4 regions of the Lysinibacillus sp. NPDC093692 genome follow, and region 1 is predicted to be linked to each of the others. Evidence: riboswitches for the same ligand, from Rfam matches in the RefSeq annotation. Region 1 holds a riboswitch; each other region holds the start of a gene.

The links. Region 1 has a riboswitch for lysine ahead of ACQKN4_RS18750 (amino acid permease). Riboswitches for the same ligand answer to the same signal wherever they lie in the genome.
Positions count from the first base shown of each region.
Region 2: it holds a riboswitch for lysine, as region 1 does, so the genes downstream of both, ACQKN4_RS15115 (transporter substrate-binding domain-containing protein) here and ACQKN4_RS18750 (amino acid permease) in region 1, are expected to answer to the same signal.
Region 3: it holds a riboswitch for lysine, as region 1 does, so the genes downstream of both, ACQKN4_RS03635 (cysteine hydrolase family protein) here and ACQKN4_RS18750 (amino acid permease) in region 1, are expected to answer to the same signal.
Region 4: it holds a riboswitch for lysine, as region 1 does, so the genes downstream of both, ACQKN4_RS07185 (aspartate kinase) here and ACQKN4_RS18750 (amino acid permease) in region 1, are expected to answer to the same signal.

Region 1 covers NZ_JBNNUW010000020.1:952-8,912, forward strand. Annotated here, with positions in the region: tRNA gene ACQKN4_RS18710 (tRNA-Ser) at 1-71, shown strand, start outside; tRNA gene ACQKN4_RS18715 (tRNA-Phe) at 82-157, shown strand; tRNA gene ACQKN4_RS18720 (tRNA-Gly) at 161-234, shown strand; tRNA gene ACQKN4_RS18725 (tRNA-Ile) at 242-318, shown strand; tRNA gene ACQKN4_RS18730 (tRNA-Asn) at 323-399, shown strand; tRNA gene ACQKN4_RS18735 (tRNA-Glu) at 401-472, shown strand; gene ACQKN4_RS18740 (nitric oxide synthase oxygenase) at 871-1,917, shown strand; gene ACQKN4_RS18745 (CynX/NimT family MFS transporter) at 1,996-3,204, opposite strand; lysine riboswitch at 3,377-3,553, shown strand; gene ACQKN4_RS18750 (amino acid permease) at 3,637-5,097, shown strand; gene ACQKN4_RS18755 (serine hydrolase domain-containing protein) at 5,465-6,391, shown strand; gene ACQKN4_RS18760 (response regulator transcription factor) at 6,452-7,144, shown strand; gene ACQKN4_RS18765 (sensor histidine kinase) at 7,150-7,961, shown strand, end outside.
Region 2 covers NZ_JBNNUW010000013.1:83,893-91,853, forward strand. Annotated here, with positions in the region: gene ACQKN4_RS15085 (5-bromo-4-chloroindolyl phosphate hydrolysis family protein) at 1-336, shown strand, start outside; gene ACQKN4_RS15090 (toxic anion resistance protein) at 333-1,397, shown strand; gene ACQKN4_RS15095 (DUF6501 family protein) at 1,516-1,713, opposite strand; gene ACQKN4_RS15100 (hypothetical protein) at 2,380-2,607, opposite strand; gene ACQKN4_RS15105 (amino acid ABC transporter ATP-binding protein) at 2,830-3,561, opposite strand; gene ACQKN4_RS15110 (amino acid ABC transporter permease) at 3,574-4,299, opposite strand; gene ACQKN4_RS15115 (transporter substrate-binding domain-containing protein) at 4,489-5,355, opposite strand; lysine riboswitch at 5,471-5,657, opposite strand; gene odhB (2-oxoglutarate dehydrogenase complex dihydrolipoyllysine-residue succinyltransferase) at 6,195-7,424, opposite strand; gene ACQKN4_RS15125 (2-oxoglutarate dehydrogenase E1 component) at 7,519-7,961, opposite strand, start outside.
Region 3 covers NZ_JBNNUW010000002.1:173,320-181,280, reverse strand. Annotated here, with positions in the region: gene ACQKN4_RS03640 (APC family permease) at 218-1,561, opposite strand; gene ACQKN4_RS03635 (cysteine hydrolase family protein) at 1,575-2,291, opposite strand; lysine riboswitch at 2,445-2,629, opposite strand; gene ACQKN4_RS03630 (hypothetical protein) at 3,386-3,703, opposite strand; gene ACQKN4_RS03625 (hypothetical protein) at 4,179-4,334, shown strand; gene ACQKN4_RS03620 (hypothetical protein) at 4,560-4,823, opposite strand; gene ACQKN4_RS03615 (S8 family serine peptidase) at 5,519-7,961, opposite strand, start outside.
Region 4 covers NZ_JBNNUW010000005.1:18,030-25,990, forward strand. Annotated here, with positions in the region: gene ACQKN4_RS07170 (succinate dehydrogenase cytochrome b558 subunit) at 1-242, opposite strand, end outside; gene ACQKN4_RS07175 (YslB family protein) at 515-949, shown strand; gene ACQKN4_RS07180 (methyl-accepting chemotaxis protein) at 1,000-2,259, opposite strand; gene ACQKN4_RS07185 (aspartate kinase) at 2,645-3,877, opposite strand; lysine riboswitch at 4,092-4,270, opposite strand; gene uvrC (excinuclease ABC subunit UvrC) at 4,894-6,690, opposite strand; gene trxA (thioredoxin) at 6,844-7,155, opposite strand; gene ACQKN4_RS07200 (amino acid permease) at 7,289-7,961, opposite strand, start outside.

The DNA.
Region 1 (7,961 bases):
GAAGGGATCGGTCTTGAAAACCGACAGGCGGGTAACACCGCGCGGGGGTTCGAATCCCTCTACCTCCTCCATATTTTTTCCGGGTCAGTAGCTCAGTTGGTAGAGCATTAGATTGAAGCTCTAAGTGTCGGCGGTTCGATTCCGTCCTGACCCACCATCTGCGGGTGTAGTTTAATGGTAAAACCTCAGCCTTCCAAGCTGATGTCGTGAGTTCGATTCTCATCACCCGCTCCAAAATAATGGGCCTATAGCTCAGCTGGTTAGAGCGCACGCCTGATAAGCGTGAGGTCGATGGTTCGAGTCCATTTAGGCCCACCATTATTCCGAAGTAGCTCAGTTGGTAGTAGCACCTGACTGTTAATCAGGTTGTCGCAGGTTCGAGTCCTGCCTTCGGAGCCACGGCCCCTTGGTCAAGTGGTTAAGACACCGCCCTTTCACGGCGGTAACACGGGTTCGAATCCCGTAGGGGTCATCAAGCATGTTGCACATTCGTGTAACATGCTTTTTTTTATGCCAATTAAAAGCTAAAAAGGATCACCCTTTGTGTTAAGGAAGTTTTATTTCTAATGGCCGTGTAATAACGTCTATTCCTAAGTATTGCGAAGGGCTTAATCATGATAAACAAAATCGGTTTTGCAACTGAAGATATCTCTTGTATAACCAATTTCTACATACAAAAAGGTATAATCCCCCCGAAATTCTCATAATAGCACTTGAAGCGAAGATGTCTATCTCTTCCCTAATCCCAAAAATGATAAGAAATATTGAACAAAGTATTTCATATATAAAATATGTATGTTTTTTTGCAGATTTTTTCGTGGTGATAATAGTTCCATTCCTCTAATATGAGGGTAGATGGAGGAGTTCGATATGAATTTACATGAAGTACAACGATTTTTAGAACTTTATCAAGTAGAGCAAAACGAGTCAAAAATATGGCTAGAAAATAAATTACAATATATTAAAACAGCTGGAGAATATATACCGACAACGGAAGAACTAATCTTTGGTGCACGAGTGGCGTGGCGTAATAGTAATAAGTGTATTGGTCGATTGTTTTGGCAATCGCTACATGTTGTTGATGCCCGTGATCTTTCACATGAAGAGGATATCTTCAACGCTTTGCTTAAACATATTCAATACGCAACAAATGATGGGAAAATTCGTCCGACAATAACGATTTTTGCACCAGGACGAGTTCGTATATGGAATCATCAGCTAATCCGCTATGCAGGCTATGAAACGGAATATGGAATCGTTGGTGATCCGCATTCCGTTGCGTTTACGAAAGTATGTGAATCACTTGGCTGGCAAGGTGAGAGAACAGCATTTGATGTGCTACCGCTTGTCGTACAGGTGGATGATAGAGAGCCACAAGTGTTTATAATCCCTGACGAATATGTGCTAGAGGTACCGATTCGCCATCCAGAATCTTCTCAAGTAGAAAAGCTAGGATTGAAATGGTATGCAGTGCCGATTATTTCGAGCATGCGCTTCCAAATGGCAGGTATCGACTTTGAGACAGCTCCATTCAATGGTTGGTATATGGGTACAGAAATCGGGGCACGTAATTTAGCAGATCATGAGCGCTATAATATGCTACCCGCTATAGCAGAAATTTTTAACCTTGATACAGCTAAACAGGCATCTCTATGGCGTGACCGAGCATTAGTTGAGCTGAATATGGCCGTTCTACATTCTTTTAAAGAAGATGGGGTGAGCATTGTAGATCATCATACAGCTGCACAACAATTTAAATTGTTTGAGGAAGCAGAAGCAGCAGCAAATCGTGAGGTTACAGGCAATTGGACATGGTTGATTCCACCTCTTTCGCCAGCTACAACTCATATTTATCACAAGCCTTATGTTAATGTTTACAATACACCGAACTATTTTTATCAGAAACCACCTTATTAATAGAGAAAGGCAGCTCACGTTAACTTATTTCAGCGGGTGTCCAAACACCCGCTGAAATAAGATCATGCGCTACCTTTTTTAATTTACATATTCATTTTTAGAAGCTCTAAATGAACATAAGAAGAGTATGAATGCTACGACAACAAATAACCAACCAGTAATATCCCAGCCACCGAATATATCATGTAAATAACCGAATAAGATTGGACCGATTGCAGCTAATAAATACCCCAATGATTGTGCAAAACCTGATAAATCAGCTGCCTCAAAAGCGGTACGGGTACGTAATGTAAAGAACATCATCGCTAATGAGAATGAAGCTCCTCCGGCTAAGCCTAGTAGTACCATCCAAAGTATAGCGAGGTTTGTCCATTCCATTACTAGTCCGATAAAACCAATTAAGTAAAATGCCGTAAACATGAATACGAGAGGTCGCTGAGATGTCATTTTACTAGCGATAATAGGCACAGCTAAGGCCATTGGTACTTGTGAAAATTGCATGATGGAAAACATCCATCCTGCACGATCTGCAGCTAATCCTTGTGCTATATATATTTCAGGAATCCAAGCAGCGGTTGTATAGAATAATAACGACTGAAATCCCATAGCTCCCGCTACTGCCCAAGTTACAGGTGATTTCCATAAAGGTGTACGTTCTTTCGTAGTTTTAACATTAGGCTCCGGCTTATTAAATTTCAACTGTGGAATCCAAATTAAAATGGTTAACACCACGAGAACAAGTGCGACTGCCAGTGCACCTTGCCAGCCAATTGATGAATGGGCAACAGGATAGCTAATGCCAGCGCCGAGCCCAGCTGTCAAATTCATCGACATTGTGAAAAAGGCCATAAGTAAACCTACGTGATAAGGAAACTTCAATTTAAGTAATCCTGGAATAAGTACGTTACCGAATGAAATGGCTATACCAATTAGCGCAGTGCCAAATACGAGAAAACTAGTTGTACCGAGGGAGCGCAGTACAATCCCTAATGCCAAAAGAATAGTCGATAAAAATAATGTTAGTTCTAGCCCGATTTTACGTGCGACAATTGGTACGAAAGGTGAGATAATTGCAAATGCTAGCAATGGGATTGTTGTTAGAAAGCCCGCTAATGCATAGGATATGCCGAGGTCTTCTCGGATAAAGGAAATAATAGGTCCAACAACTGTTAGCGGCATCCGTAATGTCGAGGCAATACAAATTACGCCGATCACTAGTAATAATGTTGTACCTTTCCAGTTAATTTTCCTGCTAGGATAAGTATCGGTATGTTCATGAGTAGTCAAATAAATCCCCCCTGTTAGAACAATTATGATTGAACCACTATACCACTTTATCACAATAATAAAAATAGTTGAAAATTCACAAAATATAGAATGTTACTTGAGTTATTGAAATGCCATATGTCATATGTTAGAATAATATTCATCATAAATTTAATAATATGCCTCATGTTTATATTGAGGTAGAGGTCGCGGTATTTAAGAGTATGCTAATGGAAATGACAAGCATTTAAGATATTAGTTGAAAGGAAATACTGCCGAAGTGTGAGGGGACTTGAAAACCTCATGCTGGGGCTGTCTCCGAAAGGAACAGAACTGTCACGTTTGGACAACGTGTTGAGCTATCATTTTGAAAGAACAGAGGATTTACTTAGCCATCACTGCCGTTCATGTGATGGCATTTTTTTCGCCTCTTAAAAGGAAGGAAGTTAAATTGTGAGTGAAATTAAAGTCAATCAGCTCGGCCATAAAGCGCCAAAGTTGAAAAAAGAATTAAAAAGCCGTCACATTACAATGATTTCATTAGGCGGTACAATCGGTACAGGATTGTTTTTAGCTAGTGGTGGTGCCATTGCACAAGCAGGTCCTGGCGGTGCACTTCTTGCTTATGCATTAATCGGTATCATGGTTTACTTTTTAATGACGAGCTTAGGTGAAATGGCAGCCTATATGCCATCATCGGGCTCATTTAGTACGTATGCTACAAAATTTGTGGATCCAGCTCTAGGCTTTGCACTTGGTTGGAACTATTGGTACAACTGGGCAATTACAATTGCGGCAGAAATTTCTGCTGTATCATTGATTATGAAATATTGGTTCCCAGATAGCTCATCAGCACTTTGGACTGTTTTATTTATTGCTGTTGTATTATCGTTCAATCTATTATCGGTAAAAAGCTATGGTGAAAGTGAATATTGGTTTGCCATGATAAAGGTTGTAACTGTAATCATTTTTATTATCATCAGTTTCTTAATGATATTTGGTATTTTAGGAGGAAACGCTCCGGTAGGCTTTACGAATTTCTTTATTAGTGATGGACCATTCCACGGTGGTTTCCTTGCTACATTTGGTATTTTCTTAGCTGCGGGATTCTCGTTCCAAGGAACAGAATTACTTGGAATAACAGCAGGTGAAACAGATGATCCTGGTAAAAATATTCCGAAAGCTGTTAAGTCCGTTTTCTGGCGAATTCTTTTATTCTATATTTTAGCGATCGGTGCAATTGGTCTGTTGATTCCGTTTACAGATGCACGTTTGCTATCTGAAGATATCGCTGTTTCACCATTTACACTGGTGTTCGATCGTTTAGGAATTGCCTTTGCTGCATCATTGATGAATGCTATCATTCTAACGGCAATGCTGTCAGCAGGGAATTCAGGGCTGTACGCATCTTCTCGTATGCTTTGGCAATTAGCGGTAGATGGACATGCACCTAAATTTTTCGCTAAACTAAGCCGTCGAGGAATTCCGATTTACGCATTACTGGCGACTTTAGCTGTCGGCTCCCTAGCATTTTTAGCTTCATTCTTTGGTGATGGTGTGGTCTACATGTGGCTTCTAAATGCCTCTGGGATGTCTGGCTTCATTGCTTGGCTAGGAATTGCATTTAGCCATTACCGTTTCCGTCGAGCGTTCGATGTACAGGGATTAGATCCGAAATTGTTGCCGTATAAAGCAAAATTATTCCCATTCGGTCCGCTATTTGCCTTTACGGTTTGTATGATTGTTGTTATTGGACAAAACTACAATGCCTTTATGGGTGGTTCAGTAGATTGGTACGGAGTCCTTGTCTCGTATATCGGTATTCCACTGTTCTTACTGTTATGGCTTGGCTATAAAATTAAGCATAAAACAAAAATGCTTCCGCTTGAGCAATGTGATTTAAAAGTAGATTAATAAATAATAAACTGTCCTGTGAGCCGTAGAAAATGGCTTGCAGGGCAGTTTTTTTAGTTGAAAAATGAATTTGCAAGCTCAAACATATAATCTTGTCAGAGAAAAAACTGTCAGTGAAAAGTAAAATCCTTTAAGCCTCAAAAACTGCATCCCCATAATAGTGAACACTGATACGTTTTTATAGTTTTTCAGACCGTCCATCCATTTTTGGTACCCAACCTTAATATGGTAAACTGTTTTAGAAATGAATAACCACTAAATTTTGGTTATGGAATTTATTGAAACGTATACCATCTATCTTCATTCAATAGAAATAACTGCACGTAAATCTTAATAGGTGAGGACAAATAATCAAAGGAGGGGGAAGATGATAGACTATCCATTTTTACAAAACAGATTAAAAAAAGAAAAGATTAATACTTTTTTGATTAATAGTCACGGTAAAACGATATTTCGATACTATAAAAACAACAAACAACAACAGAAACTTCATAAAATTAATTCTTGTACAAAGAGTATTCTTTCAATTTTATTTGGCATTGCAATAGATCATAAATATTTGGAATCTGTTCATATACCTATCCATTCTTTTTTTCCTGAACTATTCGAACGGCAAGATGACAAACGTAAGTTGGATATGACAATATATCACCTTTTAACAATGACGGAAGGGTTAGATTTCCCGGAATTCGGAGAATGGAATTGTTTTGCTCCTATGGTATTTCATTCTGATATAGTAAAATTTATAGTGAATCGTCCAATGGTACATCCAGTGGGTGCGCATATGAATTATAACTCGGGTTGCTCCCATATACTATCTGCTATATTGCAGCAAGTTACGAATATGAAAACAAAAGAATTTGCCAATCGTTATTTATTTCAACCATTAGGTATTCAAGAATATCAGTGGTACGAGGATAAGAAGAAAATTAGTAAAGGGGCAGATGGTCTTTTATTAAAGGCAGAAGATATGATGAAAGTAGGGCTCTTAGTTTTAAAGAAAGGCGTATATAACGAGAAAAGGATAGTTTCAGAGGATTGGATTAACCATTCGATAAAGCCGAATTTGATGACTTATGAAAAAATCGGTTATTACGGGATGCATTGGTGGGTAAATAAACAGAATGAAACTAAAGCTTTTTCGGAAGATAATCAATATTTCTTTGCATTAGGCTTTGGGGGGCAATATATTTTTATTTGGCCAAAGGAAGAACTAGTTATTACTATCACAGGTGATTTGTATGAAACTAGTTTATTACCGCTTCAATTAATAAAGGATCACATCTTAAGATAATCGTTATGATGAGGAGCCGTTAAAATGAAATTTTACATTTTAGAATAGAGGTGCATGGAAATGCAAAAGCACATTTTACTAGTAGAAGATGATGAAGCCATTCGTGAAATGGTAGAAAGCTATTTAACGATGGAGGGATTCCTTGTCACCTCTGCAGTAAATGGAGAAGAAGCATTACAAAATTGTTTAAACAATCCCTTTGATTTAGTAATCTTGGATATTATGATACCGAAGCTTAATGGATTAGAAGTTTTAAAGATTATACGAGAGCAAGCATCACTTCCAATTATCATCATGTCAGCGAAGGATAGTGATGTTGATAAAGCATTAGGATTAGGATTAGGGGCAGATGATTATATCGCTAAGCCGTTTTCGATGCTAGAATTTTCTGCACGTGTCAAAGCCGCAATTAGAAGAGCTACAAAATACTCCAGTCAAGTAGAGGATAAGGCAGATATAGTAGAGATAGACAACTTATCGATAGATCTTGTTAATTTTTCGGTTGAGAAGAATGGACAAAATGTAAAGCTCACGTCAAAGGAATTTGCTATTTTAACGTTATTTGTGACAAATCGTAATCGAGTTTATACGAAGCAGCAAATTTATCAATTGATTTGGAATGATTCTTACTATGGAGATGAAAATATTATTAATGTACATATAAGAAGATTACGAGAAAAAATTGAAGACGATCCGTCCAACCCTAAGTATATTAAAACGCTTTGGGGGATCGGCTACAAATTTGAAGGGTAAACATCATGATTATATGTCTATTGCTAATTATTGTTTCACTCGTAGGAATTATTATTTTTCAGATGAAGGCAAAGAAACAACAAGATGCTGAGATTCAATACATGCATCAAAAGCTGCAAACAATCATTGATGAACAATCGAACGAAAAGATTTTAGTATCGACAGCTAATCAAGAATTACAGCAGCTACTAATCGCGATGAATGCATTGTTAGACCACAAACAAAAAGTGCAAGTAACACATCGAAAAATGGAAGGTTCCATGAAAAAAATGTTGGCCAATATTTCACATGATCTTAAAACACCTTTAACAGTTGTGCTCGGTTATACGGAAATGCTGCAGCTACAGCCATCCCTTAGTGACGAGGAGCGGCAGCGCTTGCTCACAGGCGTTCATTCGAAAACATTGGACGTATTAAAAATAATCCATACATTTTTTGATTTGGCAAAATTGGAGGCTGGAGATACAGATTACCCAATGACGAAAATTAACGTAAGTGAAATTTGCCGGAAAAACATTTTATCATTTTACGATATGGTCATGTCATTGGGATTAGAGATTGATATAACAATACCTGAGATATCTGTATATGCACTTGGTAATGAGGAAGCATTAGATAGAGTTTTGAATAATTTATTGTCAAATGCGATTGCCTATGGGGCGGCAGGAAACATCATTGGACTCACAGTAAGAACTGATGATACGAATATTTGTATTGATGTATGGGATCGTGGTAAAGGGATTGACGAATATCATATTGATAATGTTTTTGAAAGAATGTATACGCTTGAGGATTCTAGAAATAAATCCTTCCAAGG
Region 2 (7,961 bases), on a different contig from region 1:
ATGACACGTATTTCAAAAAATATCGTGAAAATTGTTAAAACAGATCCACGAAAATTTTATAATGTTGAACAGTTTTTTTATGCACATCTCCCATCCGCTGTTGAATTAACGGATAAATATACGATGTTATCACGGCAGCCTGTGAAAGATAAGGAAATACAAATTACCTTATCTAAAACAAGAGAAACACTTACAGATTTAAATGATACGATTCAAATTGATTTAAAGGATGCGCTTTCTAACGACATCGACCATCTTCAAATGGAAATCGAATTTGCGAATCGTTCCAATATACGACGAAAAGAACAATTGGAGTGGCGAGGCGATGATAAGTGACGGCAAATGATCACGCATTTCAACTAAATACAATACAAGGTATTTCCCCTCTTGTGCAATCTTATTTAGAAACTACAAATAATGAGGCGATGGCGACGTATGAAACGCTATCGCCACTTGCACAAAGTCGTGCACTTTTATATGCTAGCCAGCTTGACCTAACTAACTTCGAATCAGTCCTGTCCTTAGGGCAAGATTCACAGCGATCACTTTCTCAATTTGCTGATCGAATGCTTGCACAAGTAAAACAGAAAGACGTCACAAAAATTGGCCAAATGTTAGACTCGTTAATGCATACATTAGACCGAGTGGACCCTAACGCATTAGAACCAAAAAAACAGTCCTTTTTTAAAAAAATGTTTGGTAAAATTGAGCCTACTGTTAAGCAAACATTAACGGAGTTTGAACGGACTAGTATCCAAGTAGAGCGAATTGGTGTTCAGCTTGAACGTGCACAGCTTCAAATGTTTAAAGATGTAGAAATGCTAGAAGAACTGTATGCACATAATAGAGGATACTTTGAAGAGTTAGCGACTGCCATTGCAGCTGGACAAATGAAGAAGCAGCAAGCCATTGAAGTTGAACTTCCAGAAAAAGTGACAAGTGTACAGGCATCAAAACAGCCACTAGCTGTCCAGCAGCTCAATGATTTTGCCGCTCAAATCGAACGTCTAGATCAACGTATTTATGACCTACAACTTTCTCAGCAAGTTGCCTTACAAACTGCGCCACAAATACGCATGATCCAACAATCCAATCAAACACTAGCGGAAAAAATAGAATTTTCAATCGTTACCCTTATTCCACTTTGGAAAAATCAGTTAGCTATGATGTTGTCTATGCATATGGATCATCGCTACGCGCAGCTAGAGGAAAAATTATCTCGTGCAAATGATCGTTTTACGAGCCCTTCCTTTGCACAGCAAGTATCAAAATTCAAAGAAACACAGCATGAGCTGAAGTCAGCTATCCAAGATGTCTTCGCCCTTCATACAGCTACTGAGCAGGAAAAAGAGCATCTACAAGAAGTTGCTGAATTAAAAACCTTTAAGCATGGATGATTCCGTTTTATCAACAAAAAAGGGTGGCTCAGAAATCATCTGAACCACCCTTTGGTTTTCATTCAAACCTATTGAATGAAAATCCGGAATCAATTACGCCAAGGCGAAATTGATTTGCTTATTCAAAATAATCTTTATAGTAGCCACCAATATTACCAGTGTTATCGATAATAAAAACGAACTCTTCTGTTTCGTTTTTCACATCATATTGTTGCCCTACTGTTAATACGTTTGACACTAAATATTTTGATGCATTTGTATGCTTACAAGTAACTGTGCGTACTGTTGGAGCATCTTTCCATTTTAAATGTAACATAATCTCTCTACCTCTCTTTACTAGCACGAAGCTAATGTATACAGCTTATTTTATAATATTTTTGTACGCTTGTGGAGAAAAAAACCATAGATGACCATATTTTCTCCCTAACTATCCATTTTTTTAACCATATCAATTTCGTATTGATGTAATAGGTGCTGTCGCACAGATAAACAATGCGTCTGAGGACATGTCTTCATTCAGTAGATATTTCACTGTAGCTCTCATCCCAATACATGCAGAGTTGGGAGTCTAAATGAATGGAGAAAATTAATAAAAAATTTTACTTCGAGGTGTTAACATGAGCTTTGGTGGTGTACCGCAATGGTTTTTTATCCTGGCCGTTGCATTTGCAATTTGTTTTATTTTATACGCAGAATGGAATTCTAGAAAATAACTCAGTAAAAAATTAAAAATGTACATTACTAAATTCAATTTTAGTAGTGTACGTTTTTATTTTTATTATACGGACTGCAGTGAACAAGCTCATCAGTCGCCCTTGCCACTTTACTTCGATATTCTGTTTGGAGACTTGAAAGTTTAAGTTACAATGTTAGCATCACTGAACTTTTGCTTCCTAAAACCATTTCGTGGTTTTCGTTTCAATAAAGTGCATAATAATTATAAAAAAGGCATTATCCTTTTCGAAAAAGAGTCCCCTTCAGCTTAAGAACAGCACATTACAGCCTTATCCATCTCTTTTTCATTTACTAAGACACTACCATTTTCATCAATAATGAAATCAACCCCGGCTTTAGAAAGCCTTTTTATCGCTGAATCAATAGTTTCTTGACTTTGTGTTGATGAATCAACCCATACGTTATAGCTTTTTTCTTGCGAACATCCAAGTAATAGAACACTAATTACGGTAAATAGAATACATAATTTTTTCAAAGTCCTACCCCCTTAACTGCCTAAAATTGAGGCTATCAGTAGAAGAAAGTTCCTAGAGTTGACTGTACCGTTAAATTGGAGTGGCCCAGATTATATCTTAATCACAAATAAAAGCTGAACTAATTTAGTTCAGCTTAATTGTTACACATTATATATTGACTATTAATAAAATTCGTTTGGACTCACTTTTTTAGTTATTCATTACCAAACGTGTAAACTTTTTTATCTTAATGTCCGTTTTAAAAACGCTTTTGTCCGTTCATGCTGAGGGTTTACTAAAACCTGAGTTGGAGGGCCATCCTCTACAATAACACCTTTATCCATAAAGACTACACGATCGGCTACTTCTTTAGCAAATTCCATTTCATGTGTAACGATTAACATCGTATTTCCAGAATCCGCTAACTGACGCATTACCTTTAATACTTCTCCAACCATTTCTGGATCGAGAGCTGACGTCGGTTCATCAAACAGCATTACATCTGGGCTCATTGACAATGCTCGTGCAATCGCTACACGCTGTTTTTGACCGCCAGATAGTTGCCGAGGCTTCGCATTGACGTATTGATCCATACCAACAATTTGTAAATATTTTAGTGCCACTTCATCCGCTTCTGCCTTCGAACGCTTTAATACTTTCATTTGACCAACTGTGCAATTTTTTAGCACATTATGATTATTGAATAAGTTAAATTGCTGGAATACCATGCCTAAATGTGTTCGGTACTCTTGGATATTATGTTTATCGTCTAAAATGTTTTCATCTTTATAAAAAATTTGACCGCCACTTGGTGTTTCCAGTAAATTAATGCAGCGTAGTAGTGTTGATTTACCAGATCCAGAAGAACCGATTAAGCAGACAACCTCACCCTTTTCTACTTGAAAATTTACATCCTTCAACACTTGGTTACGACCAAATGATTTACTTAAATGCTCTATTTTAATAACTGTCATTTGCTCATCCCCCTATACTGCTTCTTTCTGTTGTTTTTTGTAGGCATCTGGTCCATCCAGTCGCTTTTCAATATACAGTAAAATTCTTGATGCTGTGAATGTCATGACGAAATATAGGATACATGCTATAAAGAAGGATTCGAAATAGCGGAAGTTATTACCCGCAATCGACTTTGTTTGGAAAAATAATTCTGTAACCCCAATAACGTTTAAAACTGCTGTATCTTTAATGTTCATAATTAATTGGTTACCTGTTGCCGGCAATATATTTCGGGCAACTTGTGGTAATACAACATGTAGCATGATTTGAACATGATTCATGCCAATAGCCGATGCAGCCTCGTACTGCCCTTGATCAATGGAAACAATTCCACCTCGTACGATTTCTGCCATATAAGCACCTGTATTTAGTGAAACAACTAAAATACCTGCCGTAATAAAGTGCATATCAATGCCAAATGCTATATCTAATCCGTAAAATACAACCATTGCTTGTACAATCATTGGTGTACCACGGAAGAATTCGACATAGCATGTTAGTAAAAAATTAATGAGCTTTAAGCTATAGAAATTTACACCTTTTTTGCGAACCTTTATGGTATGCATAATTCCGATGAAAAATCCGATAAGTGCACCAATAATTGTACTACTAATTGAAATAAGTAATGTATAATAAGCACCTCGTAAAAACATTTGCCAGTTGTTCTCAACAATAGAAATAATCCAATCAAGACTCATGATGTACCTCCTAACAACGTCGTGTTGCTTTTTCGTTACTGTTGTCTCTTAGCTATCAACCACTTTCATTGGGCTTCTGTTTCTTTAATTTTATGAAACTATTAGCTAAGACATTATTATTTTTTTGTGATTGTTATTAAATGAGATGTTATGGAATGCACGGGCTAATAGTTAGCCCGTGCATTCTTGTTATTGTGCTGCTGGTTGGTGGTGGATTGCTTCTTCCATAATTTTTTGACGATCATCTTCTGAAATACCTTTTAAGATTTCATTGATTTTTTCAAGCTCAGCATCACCTTTACGTAAACCAACTGCAATAGATGTATTAGAAACATCTGTATCAAAGCCTTTTTCAAACTTTACATATGTGAATTTATCATTTGTAGCAGCAGCGGAAATACCTTCTGGACGTTCTGCTACATAGCCGTCAATTTTTCCAGCTTCTACTGCTACACGCATTGCTGGGAAGCTATCCATTGCTGTTTGTTTTTTTACACCTTTGATTTGATCAATAACAGTGTAGTTAGATGTATTTAATTGTGAAGTAATTTTTGCACCTGAGAAATCTTGAATAGATGTTGCATTTTCATATTTACTACCTTTTTTAACAACCATTACAAAATCAGATGTATAGTAATTGTCAGTGAAGTCGATTGTCTGCTTGCGCTCTGCAGTAGGTGACATACCTGCTATGATTGCATCTATTTTATTTGATTGTAGAGCTGGTACTAAGCCATCCCATTCCAATTTTACGATGACTAATTCTTTTCCTAAGCCTTCAGCTATTTTTTTCGCCATTTGTACATCATAACCGCCTGCATATTCTGCATTATCGGCAATTTTTACCGCGCCATTTGCATCACTTTGCTGCGTCCAGTTAAACGGAGCATAGCCCGCCTCCATCCCGATTCGGAATTGGCCGCTTTCTTCTTTCTTATCAGTACTTGCACTGCCATTACTAGACGATGTCGTCTCCTTCTTGTCACTAGCACCACAAGCTGCTAGCAAGATTGCTGTCATTACGGTCAACATTAATACTAACCATTTTCTTTTCATGTAACATTCCCCTTTTCTGTAAAAAAATAAGACAACTGTACCAAAAAAGACCTAAGTACTGAACTTAGGTCTTACTTTTTTAACAGTTGCCCAAATCCTCACTAAAATTCCATCATTCCGAGATAGCACAACCTAGTAAACCTGGAAAATAATTCACTAGGACAGTCCTGCACTTATTCACTGCAGACCCAGCATAAAAGTACGAGCTCCTTTTATACTTCGGCGATAGTTCCTTCTCCATTGCGTCTTCGCTTGCTTATACTCAACAATGAACTAATAAATACCGCGCCTCTACCTCACAATAGGATAAATGTGAGGTTTGTATATTTAATTGATATTAAGATACTACTATAAAAACAATATTTTCGTCAAGACAATTTTATTACTTTTCTGATTAATTACAATATTAGGGTTTTTTAGCCTTTTAAAGACATATATATACTTTTGCAAAGTCGAAAATGATTTATTCGAATGTTTTGTCGAGAAAGTCCGTAAAATCGCCCATGCTCCATTGTACGTACTCCAACCAACTTATATACGTGGATACGCTTGTAACACACGCGACAAAGAACTGATTTTTCAGAAATCAAGCAAATAATTAATATTTAAATTATTTTATAGTAATTCAAAAGAAATTGTTGAACTGTAAAGATAACACCATTTGCACTATACGCATTTTTACTGTGAAACTTTCACAAACGATCTCAGCTCTTCTTTCGGTCGCTTCGCTTGCTTTATCCGTCACTTTGGCTCTTTTATCCTTCCCTCCCACAAATGCTTCATAAAAAGCAAAAAAACCTTGCGAAACGATGTTCGCAAGGTTTTAAGAAACTCAGGAATTAAGAATTTAATAATAAATCTTCTGGGTTTTCAAGTAGTTCTTTAACAGTTTTAAGGAAGCCTACAGAATCTTTACCATCGATAATACGGTGGTCATAAGAAAGTGCTAAGTACATCATTGGGCGAATTTCTACTTCACCATTCACTTCAACTGGACGTTTTTTGATTGAGTGCATACCAAGGATACCAGCTTGTGTACCATTCATGATAGGTGTAGACATTAATGAACCGAATACACCACCATTTGTAATTGTGAATGAGCCACCTGAAAGATCTGCTAAACCTAATTTTTTGTCGCGTGCTTTTTTAGCTAGGTCTGCAATTGAATCTTCAATTTCAGCAAAGTTTTTGCGGTCAGCGTCACGTACTACTGGTACTACTAAACCTTCTTCTGTTGATACAGCTACACCGATATCAAAGAAGTTGTTTAAGTGAATTTCATCGCCAGAGATTTGTGCATTCACATATGGGTATTTTTTAAGTGCTGCAACTACAGCTTTTGTGAAGAATGACATGAAACCAAGTTTAGAGCCAGTTGACTCGAAGAATTGGTCTTTTTTACGAGAACGTAAAGCCATAACGTTTGTCATATCTACTTCGTTAAATGTTGTTAACATTGCTGTAGATTGTTTTACTTCAAGTAAGCGTTTTGCAATTGTTTGGCGACGACGGCTCATTTTTTCAATTGTCACACGTGATTCATCAACAGCTGCTACTGCTTTAGGTGCTGCTGGAGCTGCTTGTGGTGCTGCTACTGGAGCTGTACCATGAGCTGCAACGTCTTGTACACGTACACGGCCTTGTGGATCTACTGGAGATACAGCAGCAAGGTCAATACCTTTTTCACGAGCAAGTTTACGTGCTGCTGGAGACGCGATTACACGCTCACCAGAAGTTTCTACTACAACTGGAGCTGCTGCAACTGGAGCAGGTGCTGCTGGAGCTGGAGCTGCCTCAACTGGAGCTGCTGCAACTGGAGCAGGTGCTGCACCTTCGCCAGCTTCTACAACTGCGATTACTTGACCTACAAGTACAGTATCGCCTTCTTCAGCTAAAATTTGAGTTAAAACTCCTGCTTCTTCAGAGATGATTTCAGCGTTTACTTTATCTGTTTCAAGTTCAACGATGAATTCACCCTTTTCAACGCGATCGCCCACTTTTTTTACCCACTGTGCGATACTACCTTCTGTAATCGATTCTGCTAATTCAGGGACTTTAATTTCAGCCACTTTCATTTCCTCCTTTAATTAACGTGCATTGGTGCACATCAATGGGCTACTGCCTAAGCAAGTAGCCCGGCTCTCAAAAATATTTAATATATGATTATTTAACCTTTACAGGCTCAGCAACTGCTTCTTCTACAAGTGCGGCTTGAGCTGCTTTATGAGAATCTGCATCACCTTCAGAAGTTGAGCTCATTGCAGGACGGCCTACATAACGTAGCTTTTTACCTTCTGAAAGGTCGTGTAATGTTTCTAATGCATAATTCCAAGAACCTTGGTTTTTAGGCTCTTCTTGTACCCAAACAATTTCTTTTACATTAGGATACTTAGCAATAATACCAGCAACTTGCTCTTTTGGGAATGGGTAAAGTTGTTCTACACGAGTAATGTGTAGGTGATCGAAGCCTTCACCGTCTTTAATACGGTCTGCGATGTCGATCATGACTTTACCTGAACCTAAAACAATGCGCTCTACAGCTTCTGGTTTTGAACCTAGGCCTGGTTGTTCAATTACTTCTTGGAATGAACCATTTGCTAATTGAT
Region 3 (7,961 bases), on a different contig from region 1:
ATTGTGGAGTTGCTCCTCTAAACACAGCTCATCGAGGAAGGATGTGGGGGATTGTTAAGGGTATACCCGTAAGTAAAGATATTTTATACTGCGAGTATTTTACTTTCGTATAAGATATTCCTGTATAAAAATAAATCAGGTACCTAACATCGATAAAAATTACCAATACTAGATAACTGACTTATCTTAGAAATTTACTCTAAGCTCTTTCGGTATTTTATAAATCCGTAAATGTTGGTGGTTTCTTTTTGAAGCCTTTCGTCGTAATGAAAGCATAGATAAAACCGATTGCAAGCCAGATAAAGCCTACCTTCAATGTCATCGGTGATAAATTAATAAATAAGTAGAAACAAATACCAAATCCTAGCCCTGGAATTAATAAGTATCGAATTATTTTCATTTCTTTTTTACGGAAGAAGTAATACACGATCACTGACAAATTGACAAACATAAATCCTGTCAGACCTCCAAAGTTCATTAATTCTGCTATAAAATTTGCTGATAAAAACAGCGCTCCTAAAACACTAATCACACACATCAATAAAATATTGTATACCGGTGTTTGATATTTTGGATGTAAATGTGTGAAAAACTTTTTCGAAAGTACCTCATCACGCCCCATACTAAACATTAAACGAGATGCACTTGCTTGTCCTGTTAAACCAGCTGTCACTGTTGATACAATAATCGCAACCGTATAAAGAGTTGCAAGAACTGCACCACCTGCTTTTTCCGCTACATCAAATAAAGCCGTATCAGCTGAACTAAAGTTTGTAACATCAGGCCATACAAGCTGAGCTACATATGCTTGCACAATAAAAATAAGTCCTCCGATTAAACAAGCTAAAATAGCTGCCTTCCAAATATCCTCTTTTGGATTGACTGCCTCTTCTGAAAGTGTTGTAATCGAATCGAACCCTAAAAACGAGAAGCAGGCCATTGTTGCACCAGAAATAATTGCAGACATAACGAATTTTTCATCGTTGAAAAACGGTGCAACAGTAAAGAGCGACGTATCACTTTCCGCACCGACAATTGTCTTTACACAAAAAATCACAAAAATAACGACTACAATTCCCATAAACATAACGAGGGTTTGATTTGTTTTTGCTGCGATGCCAATACCTAGAATATTGACAGTAGTTATAATACCTGCAATTAATAACACCCATACCCAATACGGAACAGATGGTATTAATGCATTCGCATATGAAGCACCTACCATGAATACAATGAGTGGCACTAAGACATAATCCATAAACATTGCCCAACCTGCAAAAAAACCTAAATGCGGATTGATAGCACGTTGGGTATATGTATAAGTCGACCCTCCATTTGGAAAAACAGCAGCCATTCGACCGTAACTATATGCAGAAAACATCATTGCAACCATCGCAATCAAGTAGGCTAATGGCAACATTCCACTTGTAGACTCTGCTGCAAAGCCATAAATATAAGCTGGCGCAATCGGTGTCATAAAAGCAATACCATAAATGACTAAATCTTTTAATGTTAAAACACGCTTTAACTGTGGTGTATGATCATTTGGTGTTTGACTCATAGTCCATTTCCTCTCACAGATTCATTGGTTCGCGTTTTGATAGTTCTTCCGTTACTAAATCAATTACTTCATCTGTACTCATCACTTGGCAATAAATTTGATTCATAATCATAATTTCAGCATCATGAAGCTGTTGCGTTGCAGCTGCACATGCATCTTCCACTAAAATAACTTCAAATCCTGCGTCAGCTAAACTTCGAACTGTTGAAGCAACACATTGATCTGTTACAACACCTGTACAAACTACTGTTTCAATGCCCATATTACGCAGTAAAAATTCATAATTCGTACCACTTAATACGCTATCTGTCGTTTTATTTACAACAATTTCGTCATCAAGAGGCTTTAATTCATCCACCATCTCCGCTCCTGGGTCACCGATTGGCAATAAAATATTGTTCCACCCTGTCCGGCGTTGTACAGGAGAACGATCTCGTCCATCTTTATGATGGCAAGCAATGCGACCAAATGTTACTTCTAATTTATTAGTACGGAAAAAATCTAAAAGCTTTTTATTGTTCGGGATCGTTAAATTGTCGATACGATCAAAAAAGTATTCCCACTGATCAAACATGCCCTTTTCTCTTGCAACCTGCGCGTCTAATCCGTCTCGGCTAATAAACTGATGTTGCATGTCTACTATTAGTAATGCTGTTTTATAAGGGTTCACGTTTATTTTTTGACCGTCAGTCGGTAAAAATTCATAATATAATGTTGATGTATTATCCATAAAATCCCCTCCAAAATACCTCTGATTCCAAAATGTATAGACAAATAAAATATAGACTCTTTGTGTAAAAGAATCTGTCTAACACAAAAATGACCTACTCATTTCTAGAAACTTAAAATGAATCGACCATTTAAAATTCCCACTGTTTGTCTAAACAGAGATAGCACAACTTCATAAACACGTATGTTTACGAAGACAGTCCTGCAACTATTCGCTACAGCCCCAGTATATGATGGCGAGAACTCATCACATACTTCGGCGACACTTCCTTCTATCTAACTTCTTCATCTTCTCGGACTCCATTAGGTACTGTTAACTGCCGCGCCTCTACCTAACTATCAGAAAAGTGTGAATTATTTGATTATTTTAAATAATTATATTATTGCGTTTTTTATATGTCAACTTTAAAATCTACTATATTTTATAAGATTTATCGCGCACAACCACAAAAAAATGACAATCAAAACAGTTTAAATAATAACTATTTACAATAAATACCACAATACATCAACAATTGTATAAGCATTTAATTATTCACCTCTTGATTTTTCATTACCTATAAACCGTTCCCTTATTAACGCTCACGATTCACAATATAATTCATAAATTACCCCAGCGATAATTTTGATTATTTTGCCGAGTTTGCACGGCATCCACCCCTTTAGGAATATTTTGGGCTACCATATTTAGCATTACCCAAATCATAGTGGATTCCGACTAACGCCGTAAACAATTGTTCGAAGAGGGAGGTTTACCCCCCACGCAATTTTTTTAAAAAATTTTTGTCCTATAGAAAAAAATCATCTAACACATAGTAAAAAACTTCTCAGAAAAACAAGCTTCTAATTAAGTAGTCTATTAATACACAAAAATGCCCTACTTATATTACCAGCTATAAGTAAGGCACCTCTAAAATTATATTCCGTTTTATTGAGCATATACATTTACTTCTACGCTACTAAAAATATCATGATATAAAACAGTAATAAAAGGTCGCAGCAGCAGCACAACCACCTTCGCTAATAGGCAATCCCTTTTTGATAAGCAACTCTATTAAGTTGAAGAATTATTTTCCATTATGTATCTAAGTTTGATTAACTCAAGTCTTTCTTTTTTCTTCTTTTCTTCTTTTCTTCTTTTCTTCTTTTTGATTCTTTTACATAATTAATATAGTTTCCTGTTCCTTCTATTGCTGAAACTGCAATGATGGCCCATTCTAGTGGATTAACATCTCTTAGCGATTCCTTTCCATAGAATAGTGTAACGCTAGCAATAAACCCATAGAGAATTGCTTTAGAAAAATACTCCCAAATAGGAGAATAATTTTCTATATTAATTTTTCCGTATATTTTGTCTATTAAGATTACCATTCCTAAAATTAAAACTACGGTCATAATCATTTCCGTCTTCATAGTCCACCTCCATAAAAATTTTAACACATGCTTCATTATATAATCTCTTCGAAAATATCTTCAATCCTTTGCACAACAAAAGAATCCATTACTGGAAATTAGTTCTTTTATCATTTCTTTGGTAGATCTTAAGGCCGTCCCACTTTACAAGATAAAACTCAACCCGCTCGATCGATGGATAAGGAACATCAACTTCCATTTTCTTCTTACGAGTATATACACGATTAGTAGTCTTTTTCTGCTTGAGCAGATGGATCTGCAGTTCCATCAGAATCTAAGAATTAAACTTTCTAAGATGAGACAAGTAACCACTAACAAGTGATTTAACATTACCGGCTGCGTTCTCAGAAAGTGGAGGTGAAAATGTTACTATATCCATACCTTTTGTTTCATCACAAATATTTCACTAATTAATTGTAAGTTATGCGGATAAAAAATCATCTTTCTCTCACACTAATGGTGGAGGTGAGATGACATGGGTAATAATAAACATAAAAATAATAAAACTCAAGACAACAAAAAACAGCAGAATCAAAATCAAAATGCTAACAGAGAACGTAAAAATGAAAACAGAGAAGAGTTCGCTGAAGAAGTAGATTTCAGTAATATTCAAAATGAAAATAAACGTTAATAGTGATAAACAAAATCCCAATATTCACCTTAGAAATAGGTGTGTATTGGGGCTTTTCTTATTGTGTAAACATCACCTAGATCCATCTCTTTCGATTTCTTAAAGTACAAAAAAAACGGAAATAATTCCGGGCTGATTACCACTTACTTTTTTCCTTCATGACACACTGTTTCGCTTTCGCATTCGATCTTAAGAATAACCTAAGACAATGGTAGTTTTAACTTTTTATTTTGATAAGAATTCAGATACCACTAAAGCCGTAATACAATAAATATCTATTGGTATCAATAAGAGCAATCCTATTATCCAGTTTAATTTTATATATACATTAGGTGGTATTATTTTCGATGCTATTTTTGTATTTCCTACGAGTTCATTATTTTCCCGTACTCCTTCGGAAATATTCTCAACCTTTAGTTCTACTTTAGTTAAATTAGGATTATGAAAATCAACCTCTAAAAATGCGTATTGAGGATTTGAAATCGACAATTTTACACTCCTTTGTTTCATCCTAATTCCTTAATAAATTAATTAAAAGCTTAAACTGCATGTGGCTATTATATTCACAAGGTAGTAACAATATTCACTATTAATTTACAAAGTTTTGCAACGAGACCAATCAATTGTCGATTATTGACGTAAAATTTTAAAGAGTCCCTATGTATCTGTTAGGATAACTTCATGTCGTGATCCTCACCTATGATGAATTCAGATGGTAGTATTGTAAAAGCATTCTCCTTATCACCATCTGATTCTGTTATACCTGTCGAAATTAATTTAAATAAAGCAGAATCATTAAAGGTTAAAGTAAGCGGAAATATACATGATCGTAATATTGTTACATTATTAAATCCTATATTTATTGCGAATTTTTAATCTTTTTAAACATTTACATACTTATTTTTAAAAAGAGAAATCTCATGAGGTTATTTAATTACTTATAGGAAGTAAAACAATCTCAACTGTATCGATCACGGTGCCAAATTCGTTGCTAGAGACCGGGAATCACTATATGCACTTGATTAAATGTATATTAACAGAGCTTACAGGTGAAGAGTTGCTTATTAACTTTGTTAATCAAAATAACAGGACTGATTTCAATTTACCTAAGACGAACTAACCAAGCAATACTAAAAAGAGAAATTGCGCTGTGCAATTTCTCTTTTTGCTTGAACTTAAATTAATTATAACTCTTCCTCGGTAACTTCATTATTATTTTTATTACCATTTCCGTTTCCATTTCCATTTCCATTACCGTTTCCGTTTCCGTTTCCATTACCGTTTCCGTTGTCATTCCCTGGCTTTACAACCAACACATCAAATGTTAGTGTGTGCTCACCATACGTTACCGTAATCGTCGTATTACCTTGACCTTTTCCTTTTACGGCCCCCTCTTTTACAGTAGCTATTTTATCATTCGTTACTTCGTAGGTTGCAAGCTTTGTAACATCTTTTTCTGTTGTTTTACCATCAAAAGTAGTTACTTCAGTAATCTTAACTGGAACTTCTTTACCTATTCTAGTTTCAACCTGAGCTTGATCAATTTCTAGTGTTACTATTGGTTGTTCTATAACAGGTGCTTTAACTGTAACATTTAAAGTAACTTCATTATCACCGTATGAAATAGTAATTGTAGTCGTGCCCTCACCTACTGCAGTTACTAATCCATTTACTATTGTTGCAACGTTTTCATCTCCAACAACATAAGTAGCTTTTGAAGTTACGTCTTCCTCTGTTGCAGCACCTTCTGCAGGCGTTGACGTTTCTGTTACCGTAAGTTGTGCAGTTTCTCCAGCTGTTAGGTCTAGCTTAGTTGGATTTACAGAAAGCTCTACTACTGGTTCTACTACTTCTTTTTCATATATCTTTGCTTCACCAACATTCCCGGCAGCGTCTTTAATTATTACTGATACAGCATTTGTTTCTGCTGTTACTGGGAATGTGAAGCTACCGTCTTGATTTAATTCAAAGGCAACTGGCGCTTGTACTTTGCCATTTACCGTCGAAACATAGGAAGCTTTTAATTTGTCATTTAAATTGTAATCTAAATCGTATAAATATAACTCTTCATTGTAGTCGATATACTTATCTGTTACTTGTCCTGTAGCGACACCTTTAGCTACTGAACCAGTAATTTCTGGTTTAGTCGTTTTCACGATAATTGGTCCAACATAATCGGAAACTACTCCTGATGCTGCAAGACCGGTGAAGTCAATTGTATACAGACCATCTGGAATCTTTGTGGCTGGCGCTGTTCCCCATGGTTTGTACTGCCCACCAATATTCAGCGTATAAGAGCCTTTTCCTAGCGCAGTACCTGCATGTAGATAACCAATGTAGCCGTCTCCGTATTCTCCACCTTCAGGATTCATAATATCCCAAAGCTCAATATAGTTAGTTGTTACATCTCCAGTTAATGTGAATGAAAGTACAGCTGAGTCTTTCACTCCATCTCCGTTAAAGGATAGGTCTGTTTCTGTAATCTTAAAATCTTTAATTGCAGTTGCTGCCGCGCCGCCAAGGTCAGCTGCGAATGGCAATGAAATTTCTGTATCTCCACCGCTAATGTAAATATACCCTAGTATTTCAGAGCCGTTTGGCGCCGTAGCTTGTGAAGCAGTTAATGTAATATTTAAAACTTGCTCACCATTTAGATTAAATGTCGGCTGATCTACTGTAACAGTTGCATCACCAAATGTTTTTGTTACATCAATTGATACGTTATAATTGCCGCCGTTCCCTTTAATATCTTTTACTAAAACTTGTTTCGTTACAGAAATATCTCGGTCTTTAAGTGATTGTGGACCGAAAGTAACTGTACCTTTCAAGTTTTCTGTAACTACACCAGTTCCATCTAAAATTGCGCTATCAAGTGCATAAGCAAGAATTTCCGGATGAGCTGCTGCATAAGGATCTACACGCCCTGCACCTTGAGAAAACACATCGTATTTTGTTTTATCTATAACCTTTGCTGTATTAGAAAGCGCCACTTTTACATCGAACGCGTTCCAATCCGGATTTGCTTGTTTAACTAATGCAGCAATTCCTGCAATATGCGGTGTTGCCATAGAAGTTCCTGTTTTACGACCATATGCTTCCCCATAATCTGCATTAGGGAAATCTTTTTTATACTTTGGAATCGTTGACATAATGTTTGTTCCAGGTGCACTTACATCCGGTTTAATATCAAAGTTTGGTGTAGATGGCCCACGTGAACTTGAATCGTTTACATCATCTCCCAGTGTCTTTGTGGAAGCAAATTTACTAAAGCTTACTTTTCCAGTTCCGCCTGCTAATGCAGCGCGAATTGCAGCGCCATCCGTTTGTGACATATCAAATGTTGGCAGAAACTCAAATGAATCACCCAGGAATGTACCTGAAATGTTCGGGGCATTCGTTCCACCAGCAAAGTTATGAATAATTGTTGCGACTGCTCCTTTTGCCTTTGCATTCGCAATTTTATCAACGAATGCGATACTGCCACGAGAAATCAATGCCACTTTACCTTTCACATCAATTCCTTCAAAGTCTTTTACTTCCCCGTTTCCAGGAACAGCAACTAAGTCAAATTCTCCTTGAAGCTGTGTTGCTAAATTTTTCCCGAAAGTCGTTCCCATTAATGGAAGT
Region 4 (7,961 bases), on a different contig from region 1:
GCAGTGAATGCAATGAAGACACCATAAAATGCGTGGAACATTAATGGAATATAGATGACAATCCATTCAACTAGGATAAGGAATGGAATCTTTTCCATATTTGCGGTAGCTGCGTTGTAACTTTCTGCTCCGCCTGTTGCTGTAAAGTTAATTAACAGGTGCATCGTTAAAAACAGACCTACTGGAATGATACCAAGTAGAGAATGTAAGCGACGCCATAAAAACTCTCGATCTTTCGACAAGACTGTTACCCCCCTTAGTACTTAAAATATCACAACAAAAGAAGTCATCATTTTGTAACTGATACTTCATTGACTGTGTATTTCATCATGGTACAATATTATGACATGTTTATTGTACTCTCAAGAGCTACGAGCGTCAAGGCAACTAAGAGTTTTTCGTATTCCTTATTAAAGTAATAATCTAGTACATGATGCATCGTTTTTTCTCGAAAAATCTATCTTTACTTTATCAGTGTCGAATTATAAGAAAATTCTAAGAAAGAAGGATTTAAATGTTAAACACTTCATCACCTACAATCTCAGCTTTTGGCTATGAGATAATTCGCGATTATATTTTATCTTCCATTCTTGGTAAACATGAAGGTGATGTTCTTTACTGGGCAGGAAAAGACCTAGCACGGAAGTTCCCATGTAAAAGTCAAGATGAACTTATCGCATTTTTCGCAGATGCCTGCTGGGGTAATTTAGAGCTTGTCAAGGAATCGAAGGATGGACGTACATTCCAGTTGACAAATGATCCAGAACTGTTACAAATCGGTCTTCGTAGCTTTAGACTCGAGGCAGGATTTATAGCTGAACAAATCCAGCAAGCAAAAGGTTACTTAACCGAATGCTATGATGAAAAACGTGAAAAGCAACAGAACGTTACATTTACAGTTAAATGGGACGTCAAGGAACGAATCATGAACACCGTTCCTTCAGAATAAAACGAAAAGGATTGTCATTCCAAATTTATGGATGACAATCCTTTTAATATTTATAACAGGGCATGTCTTTCTTTTAAAAGTACATCTATTAACGAAATAAACGCTTCTAAAATATTTAGTGAGTATTGAATCATTTCCTCTAAGTTTTTGATTGACAGTTCATTCACTAATTTTTGTGCAGCTATATGTACTAATTCATGAGGTTGTTCTATATGAAGATATTCTGGTAAATTCCGATATTCTTCAAAATGGCCATAATACCATTCCCCAAACTTACATTCATGATGCGTTTTTATAATTTCTTTATGGCCAGCCTTTTGTATAGCATTTCTTAAAAAGCTTGCATGATCCATTAACCTTGCTGCCAATTGGCTAACTACCGTTTGCTCTTTGGGCTTACGGATTGTAGGGGCGATAACTTTTAGCATTTCAGATACTTGATTTTGTATTATATCCGAGAAATCACTAGTATGAGATAATTCCGTCGTTGTTTCTGCTAAACGTCCTACAGCTATTACATTTCCTTCTGATGCGACTGTTATTTGATCAATGCCATGTGCTGTTTCTTCAATATTTTTACTTGTTACAGTCAAATTAGTAATATTGTTCTTCATGATACTTAAAAAGTCCGTTAAATAATGTTCGACTTCTTTGATATTTGTTATTGTATTATGTAATTTCTTATCAATGACTGATCGAATCTTCGTCATTTCTTGCAATGAACCTTTCGAGCTGTTAGCTAACTTCCCTACCTCCATCGCAACAACATTAAATCCTTTTCCATGCTCACCAGCACGTGCAGCTTCTATAGAGGCATTTAAGGATAGTAGTTGTGTTTGATCAGCAATCCCAGTTACACCTTTTCCGATTTCATCCATTTTAGTTATTTCATTATACAACTGCTCTGTTGAATGAGCTCCTTTAGACAGCAACTCCTGAACCAGTTCACCTTTTGTAATGGACGATTCCATTTCCTCTACAAGGAGTATTGAATGTTGTTTGATTTCTTGAATGTTTGCATTAACATTTTGCTCAACTGCAAGTATCTCTTCTGTATTTGACGACATTTCTTCACTCATTGCTGAAATATCCCCTACACTTGCTGAGACATTTTGAACCTTTAAAGCCGTTTGAAAATTTATTAACTTCATATGTGCAAGTACAAAGTCTAAAATCGCATTTTTCACATCAATACTGTCCTGCTCAAGTTCTAATTCCAGAATTCGCTTTTTTAATATTTGTATTTCTAAATCGTTGTGTTGCTCAACGCTTTCATCCACTGGCTTTTGAAACAAACCGAATAACACCATATTAACTCCCACCTTCCCCTTGGAAAAACATGTCACATTTTATTATATAATAATAAAATTAGATAAAGTATGAAATTAATGTAAACAAAAAAAGATGTGCCATTTAATGACACATCCTATTCAATATTATATGTAAAGCGCTTGTTCTAAAATCAATTATGCCTCGGAATAATTGCGTCCGGAATCGGTTTTGAGCTTAGGCCAGCAGATGTTTTTTGTGCGGAAGCGCAGTGCTAACGTAGCGTCAGCAACACGAGGGCCGACACGATGTCGGTCATTTCGGTAATGCCACAGGACGTGGCGTTCTTAGACTGAGTTCCTTTATTTCAGCAAATGTTTGGATACCCTCTAAAAAGTGACTTAAAGGAGATTTCTGTACCTGTCGCTACGCTTTCGGAGACATTTGCTGAAAGAGGTTAAATTCGTCATGTAATGCATTTGCTGCACGAATCATTTCGTCCTGAGGAACAACGACAGACACTTTTATTTCAGAAGTACTTACCATTTTTACAGGGATATCTTCACGGCGTAAACGATCAAACATACGGGCAGCCACCCCCGGATTAGATGCCATTCCTGAACCAATAATAGAAACTTTCGCTAAACCGATTTCAAAATCAGCAAAACTAAACCCTAGTGATACTTTACTATCTTCTAGGACACGTAATGCATCAGCGAACTCCTCTTTTAAAATAGTAAATGATACAGTCAGCTTTAAGCCATCAATTATTGCTTGTACGATTATATCAACGTTTATGCGATTTTCTGCAAGTATTGTGAATATATCTGCTAACGAAGCTTTAGAATAAGCATCATACCCTACCGTGAGGCGAATAACGTCTGACTCATAGGCAACACCACGGACAATTAAATTTTTCTCCATTTCAACTTCCTCCTTCAATAAAGTACCTTCTGTATCTTTTTCGCTTGACCGAATGGTAACTGGGATTTGAAACTTCTTTGCTATTTCTACAGCCCGTGGGTGTAAAATTTGTGATCCTAAGTTTGATAGCTCTAGCATTTCATCATAGGAAATTTCTTTTAACTTTTGTGCCCCAGCAACCTGACTTGGATCAGCTGTATAAACTCCATCCACATTCGTATAAATATCTACGCGCTCCGCCTCTAAAGCTGCAGCAATAGCTAAAGCCGTCGTCTCCGCACCACCTTTACCAAGCGTCGTAATATTCCGTGAATTATTGATTCCCTGTCCCCCTGCAACGACGACGATTTTTCCCTGAGTAAAATACTCTTCTATTCGACTAGCTTCTAGCCCATCAATTCGTGCATTACCATACACCTCATCGGTTTGAATACCTGCCTGCCAGCCTGTTAATGACACTGCATCATAACCTTCTTCCTGCAAAGCAATTGCCACTAATGCACATAATAGTTGTGAGCTTGTTGACAATAGTACGTCTAGTTCACGTTTAGACGCATTGTCTGATAGATTACAAGCCATCTTTGCTAATTCTTTAGACGTCCCTCTCATTCCTGTAGTGACAACGACAATATCAAAACCACTTTCCTTTTGTGCAATCACCTTTTTTGCAACATCTTGAATGTGTTCAGATGATGCTAATGCAGCACCACCAAATTTCATCACAATTCTCTCCATCTTCATTCTCCTTCGTATTTAATCATTTCGCTGATTATAAAGTAGCTATAATTTTGCAGCTTTTCACAAAAAACATCGCAAAAGCAAATAACACCCTTCAACTCTTAGGTAAGAGTAACAGCCTTGAAAAAATGTTGTTTCGAGGAATCTAAAAAGGCAGCTCTCACATAACGTGAAAGCTGCCTATAACATGTACAATAAAAGTAACTTGCGCATGTGTGATAGCTCTCCGAAACGTTTAGAATCGACAGTCTTACATCTCTTAAATGTAAAACCAGCACAACATCGGAAACAACGATGCTCCACTTCGGCAAGTTCCCCTTTCATACATTTTCACTGGACTTGTTCGTCCTCGTATGTACTACTCTTGAACCTTGCACCTCTATCATCACTAAAAAGTGATTGTATTTAATTGAATCTTAGCGAAGAAATTTCCAATTTAATAAGTAGAAACTACTTGAAAACTAAGATGCTGTGTATGACATTGCTATATTGAATAGCTATGTTATATACAAACCTTAGCATACGTCTAATCCTTTGACAATGTCTCTTGTATAAAATCAATTTCGCCTTGGCGTAATTGTAGCTACGACTTTGCTTCCGCTACAGATAAACAATGCGTCTGAAATCGGCTTTGTGCTTAGGCCTGCAGATGTTTTTTGTGCGAAAGCGTAGCGACAGCAACATGTTTTTGTCTGTGCGAAAGCGTAGCGACAGCAACATGTTTTTGTCTGTGCGAAAGCGTAGCGACAGCAACAACACGAGGGCCGACAGGTTGTCGGTCATTTCGGTAATGCCACAGGACGTGGCGTTTTTACCGATGAAGGTCAGTTAACCGTTATCGCACGGATGCGATGGTTTTAGGCTAACATCCCCTGTGAACTCTTTTCCGATTCCGTGAGATCCACCGGAGGCTCTATTTTCATTCAGCAAATGTCTTTGGTACCGAAAGCGTAGTGACAGGTACAGGCGTTTGGACACCCACCGAAAAGGAATTCCATCTACATTCATCTCACTTACCCTTCGGATGTAGTGTTTTCTTCTGAATGAAAATAAGTGTGGATATTACTAGCTAGACTTGCTGGCATCCCCGCTTCCTGTAATGCTTGCACACTTGCCTCACGAATTTTTTTGACAGAGCCAAAATGCTTAAGTAATTGCTGTTTTCGCTTTGGACCAACTCCCTCTATTTGATCGAGGACAGATTGTATAGCATGCTTCTCGTGCTGCTGTCGTAAGAAAGTAATAGCAAAGCGGTGTACTTCGTCTTGAATTCGTTGCAGTAAATAGAAGCCATCACTTGTGCGCTTTAATGCAATTACTTCAGGTGGATCACCAAATAGAAGCTGAGACGTATTATGCTTGTCATCTTTTGCTAATCCGGCAATTGGAATGACAAGGTCGAGCTCATCCTCTAATACTTCCCGCGCGACTTCCATTTGCCCCTTCCCGCCATCAATTAGTACTAAATCTGGTAAAGGTAGACCTTCCTTTAATACTCGTGTATAGCGACGACGGATCACTTCCTGCATTGCCCCGTAATCATCGTGCTTAGCAGCTGTACGTGTTTTGTATTTTCGATACTCCTTCTTTGCAGGTTTACCATCGATAAATACAACCATTGCAGATACAGCATCTGTTCCATGCATATGACTATTATCGAAAGATTCGATCCGTAAAGGCACAGAAATGCCCATAGCTTCACCGAGCGCCTCACATGCTCCTATTGTTCGTTCTTCCTGACGTTCAATAAGCTGGAACTTCGCTGCAACAGCAATTTCAGCATTTTTAATCGCTAAATCAACAAGCTCTTTTTTTTGCCCACGTTTTGGTGTTAGTACCTTCACTTCTAATAATTCCGTTAAAATATCCGCATCAATAGATTGTGGGATAAAAATTTCTTTAGGCTTGATATGCTCTAGCTTGTCATAAAAGCGCCCAACGAACGTTAAAAATTCCTCTTCTGCCTCTTGATAAATCGGAAATATCGAGACATCTCGCTCAATGAGCTTTCCTTGACGGACAAAGAAAACTTGCACACACATCCAGCCCTTCTCGACTGCATAACCAAATACATCGCGGTTAGTTGTATCACTTGATACAATTTTTTGCTTTTGCATGACTGTATCAATATGTGCAATTTGATCGCGAAATTCCTTTGCACGTTCAAACTCTAAATTTTCTGCGGCCGCTAGCATCTTTACCTCTAGCTCTTTTTTTACTTCTTCAACCCCACCATTTAAAAATTTTGTCATATCTTCAATCATATCGTTGTAAGTGTCAACATCAATCTCTTTCACACAAGGAGCTAGACATTGCCCCATGTGATAATATAAACAAACCTTTGAAGGAAGTTGTACACATTTTCGAAGAGGATATAAACGATCTAGCAGCTTTTTCGTCTCACTTGCTGCATACGCATTTGGATAGGGACCAAAATACTTTGCCTTATCCTTTTTCACTTTTCGTGTTGTAATAAGTCGTGGATGTTTTTCATTTGTAATTTTTAAATACGGATACGTTTTATCATCCGTCAACATAACATTGTATTTCGGGTCATGTAGTTTTATAAGATTAAGTTCTAAAATTAATGCCTCGATATTGGAGGATGTCACAATGTACTCAAAATCTTCTATTTCGCTTACAAGTCTCTGTGTTTTCCCTTCATGCGTACCAGTAAAATACGAGCGTACTCGATTTTTCAGCACTTTTGCTTTCCCGACATAAATAATAGTACCTTGTCGATCTTTCATCAAATAGCAGCCAGGCTGATCTGGTAAAATTTCAAGCTTTCGTTTAATTAAATCATTCATCGCCTACCTGCCCCCCTTTTTGTTAAAACTAGCTTTCGTTCCTTTTTATAGAGCTTTGCACACCACATTGCCTATCCATAGCTCTCCCTTTATTATATAACGAAAAAAAGCCAAGCACATCTATTGATGGCTCGACTCTTTTTTTCTAATAGATTAAGCGTGTTTTGCGATAAATGCTTCTAACGCTTCTTTTGGTTGGAAACCAACAGTTTTGTCTACTAATTCACCGTCTTTGAAAAGTAATAAAGATGGGATAGACATAATTTGGTATTGCGCTGCAGTACCTTGGTTGTTATCTACATCTACTTTTACAATTTTAGCCGCACTACCTGCAGCATCCATTTCTTCAAGAACTGGTCCAATCATTTTACAAGGTCCGCACCAAGCAGCCCAAAAGTCTACTAGTACTAACCCTTCTTTAATATCATCTTGGAAAGTTGCATCTGTTGCATGTACAATTGCCATTTGAAATCCTCCTTAAACTTACTATGTTTGTAGTATAGCATGGATAAATTCTCTTGAGCGAACAATCTGCCTAGTATGCTTAATTTATGAAAATTTAGGTCGAATAAGACATTAAGTTCATTTTTAGTGTAGCCTAATTTTCTTGAAAACGACCTTTAAAGACATAGGTTAACGTAATAAAGAGATAAATAGCTAAAGTAATACCTGTTATGATAATAGATGTTGTAAAAATAATACCAATTAGAATCGCACTTAACGCAATAATAGCTATCCAAGTTGTGTAAGGGAACAATTTTACTGCATAGGTACTTGTTTTTTCTGGCTGTTTTTTACGCGATTTCAGATGTGCAATCGCAATAATTAGCCAAATAAATAACACGGTATATCCAAGTGAACCCATTAGGAAATCAAAAGTTCTGCTTCCCGCAAATAAAGAAAATATTACAGCTACATATAAAGCGAAGGTACACATTAATATGGCATATACCGGAACTTTTCTTTTTGATAAATATGCAAAGATTTTAGGAACACGCCCGTCTACAGCTTGTGTATACAGAACTCGCGATGAACCATAAAGCCCCGAGTTCATTGACGAAATAATTGCGAGTATAACTACAGCGTTCATAATATGGTCAGCACCAGGAATCCCAACCATTTTAAAGACCATCACAAACGGACTTTCCGGCACCCCATTTACTTCATTCCAAGGAATCAAGCTAACGATAATAAAGAAAGGAACTAAATAAAAAGTTACAATACGTACTAATGTACTGCGAACAGCTTTTGGCACTACTTTTTCAGGATTT